2 regions of the Paenibacillus sp. FSL E2-0151 genome follow, and region 1 is predicted to be linked to the other one. Evidence: a T-box and tRNA genes for the amino acid it is inferred to sense, from the RefSeq annotation. Region 1 holds a T-box; the other holds one or more tRNA genes.

Region 1 (8,153 bases):
CTCCAGATGATCTGCCTCAATATTGGTTACAATACCGAGCCATGGATGGTACTGCAAAAACGAACCATCGCTCTCGTCCGCTTCAGCGACTACCCAGTCGCCTTGACCGGCCTTCGCGTTGGTACCCACATTCATGATTTCTCCGCCAATAATGTATGTCGGATCTGTATCACATTTATCCATAACAAGTGCAATCATGGATGAAGTGGTTGTTTTACCATGAGCCCCAGCTACAGCCACACCTTTACGTTCGTTCAACAAACGTGCAAGCATCTGGGAACGATGCAGAATCGGAATGTTCAGCTCTGCAGCTGCTACCCGTTCCACATTATCAGCAGGCGCTGCTGTAGAGTAGACAACAAGATCTGCTCCAGTGACGTGCTCTGCCGTATGTCCGATATATATTTTCGCTCCCTTGGCTGCCAACTTCTCGGTCAACTCCTGTGAAGCGACATCCGATCCGGTAACGGTGTATCCCATTTCCAACATAACTCTTGCGATGGCACTCATGCCATATCCGCCAATCCCTATAAAATGAACGTGTTCCGATGTATTTAACAAAACTTTCACCAACCTTTTTCAGAATCGGTTTGATGCAAAAGGGCTGCCCGCACATCCGCAATCAGGTACAGTGTGCCGGAGACCACCCCCAGATCTTCCGCTTCCGTCCGTGACTTCAATAGATCAAGTGCCTTTGCCCATTCGGGCTCGACGATGATTTCCAGTTCCTGCTTCGCAATGGCGGGACGTACCCGTTCGACAATCTGCAGCAATTCGGCTGCATCCATTTTGCGTCGGAAATCTGGCTCGGTCAGGATCAGCGTATCCACTAGTGGCAGTATATGCTGCAAATACGCTTCGTGATGCTTATTTGCCAACATACCCATCATCAAAATTAACTTGTTGTGCGGATAGACATCCATAATGCTCTTGGCCAGTGACTCTGCCCCTTCCGGATTATGTGCTCCATCTAGCACAATTCGGGGTTCATCGACGACTTTTTCGAATCTTCCTGCCCAGAAAGCATTCTCCAGTCCAAGTACAATATCGTTGTCATCCAGCATAAATGCCATGTATTGTCTAAGCAATTCAAGCACCATAAGTGCGGCCGCTGCATTGTCACATTGATGTGAGCCCTGCATGCGTATGCGAACGTCCAGATCACGGAACGGGCCTGTAAAATGAAAAGATTGTCCGTTCTCATTGCTGTCCAGTCTATGATAAGAGAATTGATCTCCAGCCAAATACACGCTTGATTGAAGCTGCTGTGCTTTCTCCTGAATCACCTTCACAGCTTCGGGTTGAGTCGCGCAAGTCACAACGGGTACTCCCGGCTTGATAATACCTGCCTTTTCTCCAGCAATCTGCTCAATCGTATCTCCAAGTACATCCGTATGATCCATACCAATGTTGGTGATGACGGACACAACAGGTGCGACAATATTCGTTACGTCCATCCTTCCCCCTAGCCCCGTCTCCCATACCACAACGTCAGGGTAACACTCCTCTGCATAGTACAGAAGCGCCAGAGCCGTGGACACCTCAAACATCGTGGGTGATCCAAGCGGAGTGGAGGCCATTTCCATGACTAGTGGATGTAATCGGTTCGAGAGCTTAAGCAGGATTTCTTCAGGAATATCCTCACCGTTGTATTGAAAACGGTTTGTAAACTTGGTGATATAAGGCGACGTAAAGGTACCCACATCATATCCAGCCTGAAGAAGCACTGACGTCAAAAAAGCGCAAGTCGAACCTTTGCCGTTCGTTCCCGCGACATGAATAAATTTGAGACGTTGGTGTGGATTGCCTAACATGGACATCAGACTCTCGATTCGTTCCAATCCAGGTCGGATGCCAAAAGGAATAAGGCCATTGATCCAGTCCACGGCCTCGTTGTACGTAAGTAAAGGAGCTGCTGCATCTGTCCCGTCTAATTCCGTCATCTGATTCACCTTCGGTCCCGAGTTTGAGTGAAAAAAGCGGCCGGATGGCATAATGGCTCTCCATCCGACCCACATATATTAACCTTTAAGTTCCTTGATTCGTGCAATCACTTTATCCCGTTTATCGGAATAATCTGCTTGCTTGGCGCGCTCTTCCTCAATAACTTTGGCAGGAGCTTTGGCAACAAAGCCTTCGTTCGCCAGCTTTTTCTCTACACGGAGAACTTCGCCCTCAAGGTTCTCCAACTCTTTCTCCAAACGAGCCACTTCCTGCTCGATATCAATAAGACCTGCGAGCGGCAAGTATAGTTCTGCCCCCGTAATGATCGCAGTCATTGCCTTATCCGGTGAGTTTAAATCCAGCCCACTATCGAACTCGGACGTATTACAGAACCGTTTGATGTAATGGCTGTTACGCTCAATGATGCTGGACGTCTCAGCACTGTTTGCTTTGACCATCAATTCGATCTTTTTACTCATCGGCACGTTCACTTCTGCACGAATGTTCCGAACCGCACGAATGGTATCCATGAGCAGGTTCATCTCGGCAACAGCCTCTGGGTTCTCAAGAGCAGGATCGTATACCGGCCAAGATGCCAACGTAATCGTCTCACCTTCATGTGGCAGATGCTGCCAGATCTCTTCAGAGATGTATGGCATGAACGGATGAATCAGGCGCATCGTCTGATCCAGTACATAAGCCAGCACGGATTGTGTTTTCTTCTTGGCAATCGGATCTTCTCCGTAGAAGGACAGTTTCGCAAACTCAATGTACCAGTCACACAGGTCATCCCAGATAAAGTTATACAGCACACGGCCCGTTTCCCCAAATTCATACGCTTCGATTAGACGCGTAATATCGCGGGAAGTTTCGTTAAGACGGTGCAAAATCCAATAATCCGCTGTACCAAGCTCTCCGCTAATGTCACGTTCCTCATAGGTGAATCCTTCCAGATTCATCAATGCAAAGCGCGAAGCATTCCAGATCTTGTTGGCAAAGTTACGAGCCTGCTCCACCCGTTCCCAACGGAAACGCAGATCCTGACCTGGCGTGCTGCTGGTTGAGATCATGTAACGCATCGCATCTGCGCCGTATTTCTCAATCACATCTAACGGATCTACACCGTTGCCTAATGATTTGGACATTTTGCGTCCATCTGCGTCACGAACAAGACCATGCATCAGCACATCCTTGAACGGAATCTCATCGGTGAATTCCAATGCAGTGAAGATCATACGTGCAACCCAGAAATATATGATGTCATACCCTGTCACAAGTACACTTGTCGGATAATAACGTTGCAGATCTTCCGTATCTTCCGGCCAGCCCAATGTGGAGAACGGCCATAAGCCGGAGCTAAACCAAGTATCGAGTACGTCTTCGTCCTGTCTGAGCTTGCGTCCAGCATTCTCTGGCAGTGTCGTCGGATCTTCAGCAGATACGATGATTTCACCCGTTTCTTCATCATACCAGGCAGGAATACGATGTCCCCACCACAGTTGACGGGAAATACACCAGTCACGAACGTTCTCGATCCAGTTCAGATAGGTTTTCTCAAAACGATCTGGAACAAAATTAACCCCTTCGCCGCTCTGTTGTTTCTTGATCGCTCTCTCTGCAAGTGGCTTCATCTCAACGAACCACTGTGTAGACAGATACGGCTCAACAACAGCTCCGGTACGCTCACTGTGTCCAACCTGATGCGTGTGATCCTCAATGTTGATCAATACGCCCTGCTCTTTCAAGTCAGCAACAATCTGCTTGCGGCAGTCACTGCGGTCCAGTCCCTGATACTTGCCTGCCTCAGCATTCATTGTGCCGCTCTCATCCATTACCGTAATCTGAGGCAGATCATGACGAAGACCTACTTCAAAGTCATTTGGATCATGCGCAGGCGTGATTTTAACTGCACCACTTCCAAACTCTTTATCCACATAATCATCAGCGATAATTGGAATTTCGCGTCCAATGATAGGCAGTACAAGTACTTTACCAATCATATCTGCATAACGCTCATCTTTCGGATGAACAGCAACCGCTGTATCACCCAGCATCGTTTCAGGACGCGTTGTTGCCACTGTAACGTAGCCACTTCCGTCTTTGAGTGGGTACCGCAGATGGTACAGGTGACCCTGAACCTCTTTATATTCAACCTCAATGTCGGACAGAGCTGTCCGGTTCACCGGGTCCCAGTTAATGATGCGTTTGCCTCGGTAAATAAGGCCTTTTTCATACAGTTGAACAAATACTTTGCGAACCGCTTGGGACAGACCTTCATCCAGCGTAAAACGTTCACGTGAGTAATCAAGCGACAATCCCATTTTGCCCCATTGTTGACGAATGGTAGTGGCATATTGATCTTTCCAGTCCCATACTTTCTCCAGAAACTTGTCACGTCCCAGATCATAACGAGTCAGACCTTCTTCACGCAGCTTCTGCTCCACTTTGGTTTGAGTAGCAATACCTGCATGGTCGGAACCCGGAAGCCACAGTGCGTCATAACCTTGCATCCGTTTGGTGCGGATCAGAATATCCTGCAGTGTAAAATCGAGCGCATGCCCAATGTGCAGCATCCCGGTCACATTTGGGGGTGGAATTACAATTGTATACGGCTCGGCATCTTTACGTTGACCGGCTTTGAAATATCCACGCTCCATCCAGGTGGAGTACCATTTATCCTCTGCCGCCTTAGGATCGTAAGTGGTCGGCATTTCTGTTGCAGCTGATTTTTTTTCCTCAGACATGTGTCATTCCTCCGTTACTTCATCATCTTCGCCAAAAAAAACAAAAAAAACCTTTCATCCATCAAAGGACGAAAGGTTAGCTTTCGCGGTACCACCTTTGTTTCACGCCTACAGCAAGATAGACTTCACCCTCTGTACATGACGTGACACTTCAAGCAGATAACGGCTGCTACCGGCCCATCCTACCTCAGAAATAAATGACGATAGATCTCATTCATCCCTTGTATTCAAACAGGCAACTCCCGGGCGACTTCGATCAGTTGGTTCCTGCGGAATCTCACAGCGCTGCAATTCCACTCTCTGAAAGGTCATACTGTCTACTACTCCCGTTCCACGTTGTTCTTCAAAAAACCTACACACATCATACCTTGCTCGTGCGCGATAGTCAACCTGACAACAGCGGATAAAGAGCGCTGGAATGCAGGTTTAGGACGAATCATGCAAAAACCCGCAATCCTCAAGGGGATCACGGGTCGTAACGAAGGCTTTAACTACGGATTAAGGGATGTACAATATCTGACCTTCTTCCACAACCTGCTCAGATAATCGGTTATACAACTGAAGTTCCCTCGTGCTCAATTGATATCGATCTGCAATAGCATCCAGTGTATCTTCTCGCTGAACGATGCAAAGTTTCACCTTGCGGAACGGGGTCTGGTCCACGATCGTTCCCAGGAACAGGTTCTTCCATTCCACATCATCAGCTGGATACGTTTCTTCCTGTACCACACCCGCAGGAACCTCATCGCCTCGCTCCACTTCAGCATCGCGTGCCGCTCTACCGGAGGATAACAAAGAAGAGATACCTACGCCCTCTTCTTGCCGTGGTGCGGATTCTTTTTTGCTGCCAAAAGCAACCTTCAGCTCCGGCTTGTCTTCCGTCTCAGCCACAGGTTCAGGAACAAATGCTTCGTTCTGTACGAACTCGTCTACCCCAGTCGCTTCAAAAGACGGCCGGTCTTCCTCAGCGTTGCCTGGTTCGGACGAAGCAAATACACCTTGCCAGTTCTCCGCCTGTGATTCGCCCGGGACATCGGCAACTGCCTGATTCTCCTGCTGAGGTACAGATCTCGCGGATTCGAAGTGCCATACCTCTGGTGCGTCCGGTACATCCGGTGATGCCAACTCATTAGATGATTGAGCAGTAGGCTCTGAGACTGCTTGATCTGCACTTCTCGAGTTCGCAGGCAATGCATCCACGGAAGGCTCGGACCAACCCGAAGACTCATCTTCCAGAGGCAACAATGGTTCCGACTCAGGGTAAGAAGCTAATCGATCTGCGGTCTCAGCCATAAATGACGAGATCGGAGAAGGTTCGCTGTATTGCTCATGAGATGCCAATTCATCTCCATTCGCTGTCAGAGATGCGGGATCTTCATTTGCATCAGGTTGTCTGTTTTCGTTAGCGTACTCCGCACTTAGCTCCTCAGATTGAAGTGGCTCTGCGGATGACGCATTCGCATAATCCTGCTGCCATTCTTCGCTATTCCTTAATGTCTCTTCCCTTGTGGACAGGTCAGCGAATTCCGGAGCACCATATGCAAGTTCTGCTGCATTCGCAAGTCTCTCTTCCTCACTCCGCTGGAGCAGGTACTCTTGTGCAAATGTGTTGGGATCGCTACCTGCCTGTGCTGCTTCATCGGAACGGTTGGGTTGCTGAACATCAGGTGAATGAACAACTGTAAACTCATCTGCTGACCACACTTGTGGCTCTTCAACAGGAAAACCTTCGATACCTCGTAGCGACAACACGCCTGTAATGTTCAGACTGCGATTGGATAACAGATCCACGTCAAAATTTTCGATCTCGATGGAAATATCTTCAATCGATCTGACCCGGTTCAGCGGCACTGTGATCTCCACGGGAATGAAATGTTTGAGCTCCTCTGAAGCCTCATTTTCTCCTCTGTACGCACCTGTAAGTAAAAGATGCCCTCTTAATGTGGCATGATCATCCTGCCCTATGACTTGAATGCGTGGGTATAGTTCAATCTCCTCCAATTCCTCAATCGCAGGAACTCCCTCAGACAAATGAACGCGCTCATAAATATCGAACCGCAAACCATAAGGTTGATTCAACAAAGGTGGCGTCCTCCTTTCGGCATATGTTCACCATGATCCTTCTCATGGGACTGATCCATGGTCCAAATCCTTCGTTACCCCATCTATATGCCTTGAATGAGAGGAGCATGCCACCTTTTGAAAAACCTTGCTATATATGTTCAACTCATGGTTATTTACACTGTCACTCCAATGACAGAACAACCTTCTGATCGCTGTTATCCCCAGATTTTTTTCATTCCTTTTTATAAAGGGAAAACCCGGGGATAGCTTAGGCTTCCGAAGTAGCTTTCTTTCAGAAAGCTTTTAGGCGAACGCTTTACTTCTTCTGGTTGTTTCTGTCCTTTCCGTTTTCGTGTAAATAGTTAGTCGAACTTATATAGTGTATTAATAATTTTGACGCTCACGCTCTGCCAATTGTGTGAAATCGGACGGCCATGGGTCGTTCACTTCAATCATCGCTCCGGTTAAAGGATGACTAAACTTAAGCAACTCTCCATGAAGTGCTTGTCGCCCAATGGCATCCGCTCTACCTCCATACAACGCATCACCAATGAGCGGGTGTCCCGCGTAACTCAGGTGTACACGAATTTGGTGTGTTCGTCCTGTATCCAGCTTTAATCGTACAAGGGTTGCTCTTTCCCACACTTCGACGGTCTCCACATGAGTAACAGCTTCCTGTCCACCTTCCGAGACACGTCTGCGCTGCTTGTGATGTCTATCCTTGCCAATCGGAGCATCAATTTTGTGGAGTTCAAGGGGGATATGTCCACCTGCAATGGCTACATAATGGCGGCCAATCTCTTTGCGACGCATCGCTTCATCCAGTTTGGCGAGGGCAAAAGCATTTTTGGCATACAGGACAGGTCCGGTTGTATCCTCATCCAGTCGATGAACATGGCGAACGCTCGCCTGGATTCCGTTCATTTCGTAATAAGAGGCAACCACATGATCCAGCGTGATGGCCTGATCGGTACGGCTTCCATCTGGATGCAGTTTCATGCCTGCCGGTTTGTGCATAACCAGACAAAAATCATCCTCATACAATACATCCACATCAGCCCAGCGTGGCTCAACATCGATTGGCTGGGACGCAAAAAGGGCCAGCCGAAGCCGGTCCCCTGCAAGTTGTATTCCTTGGTTTGCTTTTAACTGACGGAGCAGTTTCTCCGGAAACTGAAGTTCAGACAATAACCATTGCTCTGCAGCCATCGGTTTGTCCGAGCTGCCTGTTACGGCTTTCCCTGGCATCAGCTCAAGCCATTCCCCGCGGCGTTTCCAACTTTTGATGGTCATAGCGATTGAAGAGCTTTACGATTCGCCTCAATCGTATCGTCAATATCCTGCTCCGTGTGCACACCAGAGACAAACATACCTTCGTATTGCGAAGGCGCAACACTCACA
Region 2 (8,153 bases), 780 kb from region 1:
CGGTTATGGTCCCTCTGTCGGGCAAAGGCTCAAACGTAGGGGTGCCCACCACCTCCACCCAATCCGGTAACGTTCCGTAAAGAAAATCGGCCACAAGCTGTTTGTGAACCTTTCCAAAGGGCACAATCTGACCCGCTGCATCACGTATAACCATCTCTACACCCCCACCGAATAGGCTACACCGATATTATGATCGGTATTGTAATACACGTACACTACACCGTCCATAACGGACACCATCAAGGACTGCATGTTGGTCGTCTCCCAAGTCAATGCCGGAAAATATATATCTGTAGGTTTGTCCAGCAGTTGACGAAAGTCTGCGCTGATTTTGGCAATGGCAGGCCGAGCTACAGTCGTAACCCCACCGGAAGCATAAGCCGATAACATGCCCAGCCACCACATGCTCCCTTTGTACATAAATACACCAGCATTGGATCTCGAAATGTTTTCTCCCGCAGTTAAAGTGGCATCATTCCCACCCATTAATGGTCTTGCATCAGCTAACCAGCTACGTCCGTCATGTGAATGCCAGATACATTTACGGCCAAAGTCACCACCGCCCATCACCGAGAAACCGATCCATTTGCCGCCATTTCTGAAACACGAGAAGTAACCGGTATGACCATCACCTGGGAACCCGGGAGGTTTGTCCAAAATCAAACCCACTCTTGTCCAGTTAATCATGTCTACAGAGGTCGCAAGTGCCGTCGATTGATTGATCCCCAGTCCGTTTTGTTGATAATACATAAAGAACAATTGTTCTTCATCGTTCCAGATCACAAATGGAGTTTCCGTCGAATTCCCAACCACAGTATCGAGATACACCTGTCCGTGTTTGTTCCATGGTCCTGTCGGGCTGTTCGAGTAGGCTAGTCCAATTCCTCCGATGTGATTATGATTGGTAGAATACGTAGCATAATAATCTGCTTTTGCATCAGGGATAAGCCCCTTCACTTTGATCGCCCGAAACCAATAGATCGATTGAAGGCCCGCCATTGCAGCGGTGTACATAGGATTGTCCATTTTTTTATCAAATTGAGGCGTGTACATCCGTCTGGTTTCTGCATCGCAATAATCATAAGGCGCAACGGCCCTATTTGCCTTCATCGCTGCGTCGAGTGCTGTCTGAGCAATATTATCAGTCATAGACATGGAAACTCAACTCCTTCGTGAGCAGGGTATTACCATTTACCGGTCGCGAATATAAAACATCCGAAGTGTCCTTTAATAGGATTGAAAAATCAACAACATTACCCTCATTCGCAACCGGCTCCTGAGTAACACAAAGGATAGGACAAATTCTAGCATTATATGAATACGCTTTCATTTTGTTCATTCCTTTATTTCCTTTACAGTTGTAATCAGCAACTGTCCCTTTCATTGGTACGCCCGGATAATGTTGATCCTTCATATTAATCCCTCCTATTGTTTTCTCCCGATAAGTATATTCATGAAGTTGCCTTTGTGTTAAAGCATTATGCCCATCTTACAGCCTATTATTCTAAGTCTGGTTTTCATATAAAACATAAACAGGCTAACCAATACAAATTGGCTAACCTGTTTGAACGAAGAAACTGCAAAACCAATTCCTTATTACTCCGCAAAAAGTGAAGATATGGGATTCGCAATTTTTTTATTGGATTTCTCCTTGCCTTGGTTATCCAATACATAGTACTGGTAAAAGTCGTTAGTGAAGCCGATAGACTCCTGTATTTTCAGCTTAAAAGCTTCAAATGCCTCATCACTCAGATGATCCTCATTCCAGAAATAATGAAGCATCAATCGATTCTGGTTATAGGGATGTTTGATAACATATGCACCAGCCGTGAGAGGTTGATTCATGGTATTCTTCCAAGGAAAACCCGTCTGTTTCGTCCGGTCGATAATGTTAAGTTTTAAAGCCTGCACCAATCCGTTTGACTTGGCATTGCCAATGACAATAAGGTTGCTGTTGCCGATCTCTTTTTTCATCTTTTGCTTCAGTTCCTTGCGATCCCTTATAATGTCGTATCTCATACCAGTCATATCAAGGAATCCGGTCAACTGATTAACCATATCTTCCTGCTGTTTAGTTGTAAGTTTACTCACCTGATCGCTGAGCACAATGGTTAATTCCTCGCCTTGAAGGGCTTTGTCCATCAATCGATTCATCACTTCATAAGGCAGATTAGGAACCATACCCATGACAGCCTGATATTGCACTTGTAAGACATTATGCACATAGGCGGCGGTCTCTTCTTGTGATAGTTGGTATTCCGGCTTTAAGACAAAATCAGGCTGATATAGGGCCATCTGCATTTCTGAACGTATTTCTTTACCAAGCACATCTTCAATGGTTTGAAGCAGCCCCTCTATCGTTGCATTTTGGTACACGTAGCGTTTGAAATATGTCCTCATCAACTCGTCAAATTTCTCTTCACCGACGGAACGGTAAAGCTGATAGATCGCTTGTCGCCCCTTCTGATAATATACCAAACTTGCCAAATCCCCAGCTTCATCGTTTGTTGACGCAATCGCCATATCTACGGGCGCAGTATCAAACTGTATGGATCTGAATCCATTTAGCTTATCTCCCTGTTTCTCGGCAAAATACACCATCGAGAAATCAGCAAAGCCTTCATCCAGGAAGGATTCTGTCTCCGAATTATTACCGATCAATGCATGGAACCACTGATGCGCTATTTCATGAACAAATGTTGTATCTTCTTCTGGAACAGCACCATTTTGAATCTGTCCCATCTGGATGAGCCTCGCATACTCCACGGCAACGCCTTGTACATACGTCTCGACAATTCGGAACTCTGGATAGGGATACTTGCCATATTTCTCACTATAGAAATCGATGACCTTGAATGCCTGATTAATGTAGCGGTCAACTATCTTTTTCTTGGATGGATCATCGTTGTAATAATAGTATTCCACCGTCAGACCGTTACGAGTAACACTCTCCACTTGAAGATTTGGGCTAGCAAAGAACACAAACTCCCTTGTGTTCTGGGCCACAGCAGAAACAACTTTACGACCATGTTCTGTACTGTTTTGAGTGGTGATCGTACCCGGCATGGCTACCTGATACTCATCAGGAACATTGAATTGAACTTCAAAGTCCGATGAGGTGTAATAATCACTCTCAAATGTTTGACTATACCGTGCCTTGTTCCATTGATGCTCAACCTCGTCGTATACAGACATCACCGGGAACCAGTGTGCACCATTGATCATGTCTTTGTAGTAGGAAACTCGCTGTGAGCCATAGGGTATATTCAACTGAAACTCCAGTTGGAAAGATACCGATTCGCCTGGTTGAACGGGCTCTTTCAACTGCACGGTCAACGCTTGGTTTTCCTTATGGAAGTCCAGCGATTGGCTATCTGCTGTTACAGCCTGAATATCGATGCCACCCAGAAAGTCCTCCGCTGTCTTCTCAGGGTGATCTTCACTAATCTTCTCATTATGCTGTTGGTACATGCTCGCCTGTGTAGATTTGGAGAGGTTTGCATCAGCATATGTATGAAGAACCAGCTGCTGGAGTGCATCCTTGCTTGTGTTGCGGTACGTTACCTTCTCGCTCCCCTGGATCGTCATGTCCTTCTCATTTAATCGAGCCTGGATCTGGTATTGAATCGGGGTCTGCTCTAGAGAGTCTTTCTGTGTGTTATGTATCTTCGTAGATACAGGTGCTGGGTCTGCTTCCGCGGCAACAACCCCCATGTTGGCAAGTGGGCTTGTTGCCAGTATTAAAGCCAGTGTACCCGCGATCCCTACTCTGGCTAACTTTGATGTAAATGGACTTGAATAATTCATAAGTTCTCTCCTTCTCCTGTTCTATGTTGACCTCAGAACCAAGTATAGAAGACGAACCTTACGCTGAATTTATGTTTTATTTAAGTTTTGTTTAAAAAGAGGAAGAGAAACTGAAACTATCGCAAATCGCATTCATGTTTGTATGTAAAAAAGAAAAGAAGCCTTACAATGTAAGGCTTCTCGTGTATGATCTGTAGTGGGCTCGAACCACTGACCCCTACCCTGTCAAGATAGTGCTCTCCCAGCTGAGCTAACAGATCATGATATATAACTGTTTCCCAATCAAGTAACAGTATCATATCAAGTAACCGTGTTCATTGTCAATGATTTATTTGGTTATAAATCACCCGAAATGGTGCACAATAAAGGAAAGATTACCATTTCTACAACGAGGTGAATTCCCTATGAGAAACATAACAAAACGGTCAAAATCCAATAAATGTACATTCACCAAATGCTTCTTTCTCTTTGCTGGGCTTATGATTCTCATTACAACCGTTACTGGTTGCAGCTTGGAGAAGGATGAACATACGGTACAATTCCAACAATTACAACAGCCCAATGAAAATGGTGAGTCTCTGCCGGTCTGGCTGGACGTATACTCCAAATCTGTAATTCAAGATGTATATTCTCCACGAGGAAGCAGTGAAGTCTTGCCGTGAAGGTTAACAGGTGAATTACTCGTCTTCATCCCACTTGCGTGAGTATGCTTTCTTCGTAACGTAATACAACAGAGTAATCATTCCCGCCGACATTAGCAATGTAATTACCATGATGCCTGTCATGCCCATCACTACCCCCTCCTCTCCCAATATGTTCCAGACTTCACTATACAGGAAAAACATTTTTTTGTATAATTCAGTCTGATATGTCGCGCAAGAGCAGAAAGAAGGAATGGAATTGGCAGCTGAGATTAGTTATGTATCGACAGAAGAACAACTGGAGCAAGCCTTGGGAATTCGCCATCACGTTTTTGTGATCGAGCAACAGGTGCCTGCCGAGATTGAGATTGATCAATATGATGTCATCAGCCCGGATGTGCATCATGTATTGTTAAGTACGGATGGCCAAGCTGTAGCCACAGGACGTCTGATCTATTACAGCAAGGATACGGCCAAAATGCAGCGGATCGCAGTGCTTGAATCTCATCGTTCATTTGGTTATGGACGTGTGCTTCTGCTCGCGATGGAGGAGCTGGCACGTGAACTCGGCTTATCCTATTCTGTACTGGATGCACAGTGTCAGGCACAGAAATTCTATGAAAAACTGGGTTATGAAGTGATTTCGGAAGAACCTTTTTATGATGCAGATATTCTGCATGTTCGTATGAGAAAGAGCTTGTAAAACCTCGACGTTGGCAGGTCTTATCAGCATATGGTGCATACTTCCGATGAATTCGGATAGGCTAATCAGGTAAGCAGATTCCTATCTCGTCATATAAGGAGAGTGTGACATCATGGTTCAAACAACACGCGAGAGTTTCACAGCCGTACAGAAAAATGGTGACGGTGACCTGACAGCTTTTCAGACTTCAGCAGGACGTGTACTGGATTATCAGCAGGCACTTGCAGAAGTAAAAGCTGGTGCTATTGCCGGTGTGAATGTATTTAAAGGCAAGGATGGCGAAATGTACATTCGCGGAGATGCCGACGGTGACCCAACCAACAACCTGGACCAACTTCCCCATTTCTAAAATAGATGCACATGTCGTACATGTGACACAATAAGCGCCGATCCGGTTACCCGGGTTGGCGTTTTCTTGTTCACTGGAGGGTGTCTTCAAACCTACTGAAAGCCGAACTCAGGCCCACGAGCGGTAACGAATCTGAGGCGTCTTATTCAAGGATTTGAAGCCCCCTTAGAAATCTAAGGAATCTGAGACACTTTATATCAGAATTTTTGGCCTTTTATAGCGTTTTTGTCAGGGAATATCGGGAAACAAGGTGTCTGATGTTTCTTACAATTTGAAAAGAGGAGCGGAAGGCCAAATAAGACGTCCTGTGTTCCTCAGAAAATTATCTACTCATTCGCCAGGATCAGCCAACTTGGACTTCAAGACTGTTTAGATACTGACATCCAACTATCTTATAGCTTGCTTAAGTTTGAGAACACCCTAGTAGTCCGTAAAATATTTTACGGAATCACCGGAAGGTTGGCTTTTGCGAATCGGCTGTTGTACCTGTTCCCATGCCTGCAAAATCTGTATCCCTTCCAGAGTAGACCGGTTCTCCCAGGCGATGTGCCCGGTTCGTTCAAGCTCTAGCAAAGACTCATGAATGTAAGCTCTGCTTCGTCCCGTCTTGTTCTTCAGTTCATCCATACGCGGCAGCCTGCGCCGTTGTCCTGCATAGTTCACCATAATACGCAAAATCTTGCGTTCAAAGTCGTTCAGCATACTTTACCTCCCCATTCAGATCGGTAACAGGACGCCATGCCAGAATACCTTGCTCCAGAAATGTTCGGGGCGAGCCTTCTTTTCCCGCTGATGCTCTAATCATCCCGCCACGTACACTGTTAATTCGAATCTGTCGCTGCGTAATCTGCCCTGCACGATCCATGTAGACAAGCTCCACCATCTGGCCAATATATTTCCCTAGCATAATCATCCCTCCGATAAGAACGTTTGTTTGTATTTCATATTATATGCGAACATAAGTTCTTTATTCAATAGTAAAAAAAGGATTTTGTAAAATAAAAAAAACCAGACTTTCACCTTAATGAATAAGGCAGTCTGGTTCAGTAACGGATCAGTGCCGATCCGATTCCGAAAATTGTACTTTCTTTAACTGTTGTGTAGATGGGTTAAAATCAACATTCACATAGACTGCGAATTGTTTGCCGTCTTTCGCACGAACCCACAGCTTGAACTGTTCCCGTGATTGATCTGCTGTTAGAGAGGTGCGACCGATATGCTTATAGTCCAAAATATCCACATTATACTTGGTCTGTGTTTCTTTGACCGCAATAATTCCCCACTTCGCATAATCAGGGATGGCGGCGCCTGTGCCTGATGTAATTCCGGCTAAACTCAGGACTACCGACATGACGGTAACGATGAGCATTCTCATTTCACTCACTCCTTGGGACAATATGTTTCTGTTATATTGCCCGTCCGGGTTTCATTTTACACGAATAAACGAAAGATCCAGGCCAGTGGCCGTAGGGAAAAAGGAACCACATGAACAAGCCGGTCAAACGAATCAGTAGGCTCCGTCCGGAAACTCATTCCCCAGTCACCCGAGAAAACGTGTTGTTGTGTCTTCGGCTCCTCAGGACGATCCAACCCGTATTTCTTTTCAAGTAACTCCCGCGTTTCTTCATCCACCTGAACCTCGTTCGTAACGACATATGCTGTGGCAGGCTTGCTGCTTATGTACATCAGAATCATTAGAAACATCACAATCCCAACTATTTGTATCCAACGCTTGTTCATCTCTTACTCCTTTATGGATTCATGACTCACTTCTCTTGTAACGTGAAGACTCGTTCGAATGTTTGATTATACATAAAATTCACCGTATTGGAAATAACAAAAGGGAGAAGAGATGAGGCATGCGTTATGCGATGCTTAAGTCCCATTTGGTTGATTTTTTGTTTAAAAAACCCAATAGACGTGTAATAGGGCATGACAGAGTGACTTCACGATCTGAAATTCTACACGATCTGCAATACCAATCTGAGGAGGTTACACCCGAATGTTCAAACGCTTGGATGAAATCCTGATTGAGATTCCCAATGTCGAGAAGCCAGATCCGAATGCTGCGGCAGCTATACAAGAATTACTCGGCGGCAAATTCGGAGAAATGTCAACGTTGAACAACTACCTCTATCAATCGTTTAATTTTCGTTCCAAAGAAAAGCTGAAGCCCTTCTACGACCTCGTCATGAGTATTACCGCCGAAGAATTGGGTCATGTTGAGCTCGTGTCTCATGGCATTAACAAGTGCCTCAGAGGTTCAACCGAGTACAAAGAACCTGACGATACGCCGCTAGGTTCCGTGAAGGATGCTCGTCTGTCATATCACTATCTGGCAGGTGCACAAGGCGCAATGCCTTTTGACTCTATGGGTAATCCATGGACGGGAGCAAACGTCTTCAACAGTGGTAACCTGGTCGAGGATCTGTTGCATAACTTCTTCCTAGAATGTGGCGCTCGTACCCATAAAATGAAAGTATATGAAATGACGGATCATCCGGCCGCCCGGGAAGTGGTTGGTTACCTGCTTGTTCGCGGTGGTGTGCATGTGGTTGCTTATGCAAAGGCGCTTGAGATTGCAACTGGCGTAAATGTGACCAAGCTGGTTCCTATTCCTTCACTGAACAACAAAGCCTTCAACGAGGCTCGT

The links. The T-box of region 1 lies ahead of MHI55_RS24675 (valine--tRNA ligase). A T-box ahead of a tRNA ligase gene usually reads a tRNA of that ligase, here a tRNA-Val.
Region 2: it has a tRNA-Val gene. The T-box ahead of MHI55_RS24675 (valine--tRNA ligase) is inferred to sense a tRNA for this amino acid. The anticodon was not compared.

The regions. Positions count from the first base shown of each region.
Region 1 covers NZ_CP150308.1:5,538,372-5,546,524, forward strand. Annotated here, with positions in the region: gene murC (UDP-N-acetylmuramate--L-alanine ligase) at 1-510, opposite strand, end outside; gene MHI55_RS24670 (folylpolyglutamate synthase/dihydrofolate synthase family protein) at 567-1,943, opposite strand; gene MHI55_RS24675 (valine--tRNA ligase) at 2,022-4,688, opposite strand; T-box leader at 4,750-5,031, opposite strand; gene MHI55_RS24680 (LysM peptidoglycan-binding domain-containing protein) at 5,187-6,770, opposite strand; gene MHI55_RS24685 (RluA family pseudouridine synthase) at 7,137-8,045, opposite strand; gene hemL (glutamate-1-semialdehyde 2,1-aminomutase) at 8,042-8,153, opposite strand, start outside.
Region 2 covers NZ_CP150308.1:4,758,656-4,766,808, forward strand. Annotated here, with positions in the region: gene MHI55_RS21405 (hypothetical protein) at 1-154, opposite strand, end outside; gene MHI55_RS21410 (hypothetical protein) at 157-1,155, opposite strand; gene MHI55_RS21415 (hypothetical protein) at 1,142-1,414, opposite strand; gene MHI55_RS21420 (M1 family metallopeptidase) at 1,597-3,807, opposite strand; tRNA gene MHI55_RS21425 (tRNA-Val) at 3,995-4,067, opposite strand; gene MHI55_RS21430 (hypothetical protein) at 4,287-4,469, shown strand; gene MHI55_RS21435 (GNAT family N-acetyltransferase) at 4,708-5,151, shown strand; gene MHI55_RS21440 (DUF3892 domain-containing protein) at 5,264-5,500, shown strand; gene MHI55_RS21445 (hypothetical protein) at 5,921-6,202, opposite strand; gene MHI55_RS21450 (hypothetical protein) at 6,186-6,407, opposite strand; gene MHI55_RS21455 (DUF3889 domain-containing protein) at 6,555-6,875, opposite strand; gene MHI55_RS21460 (hypothetical protein) at 6,932-7,240, opposite strand; gene MHI55_RS21465 (manganese catalase family protein) at 7,503-8,153, shown strand, end outside.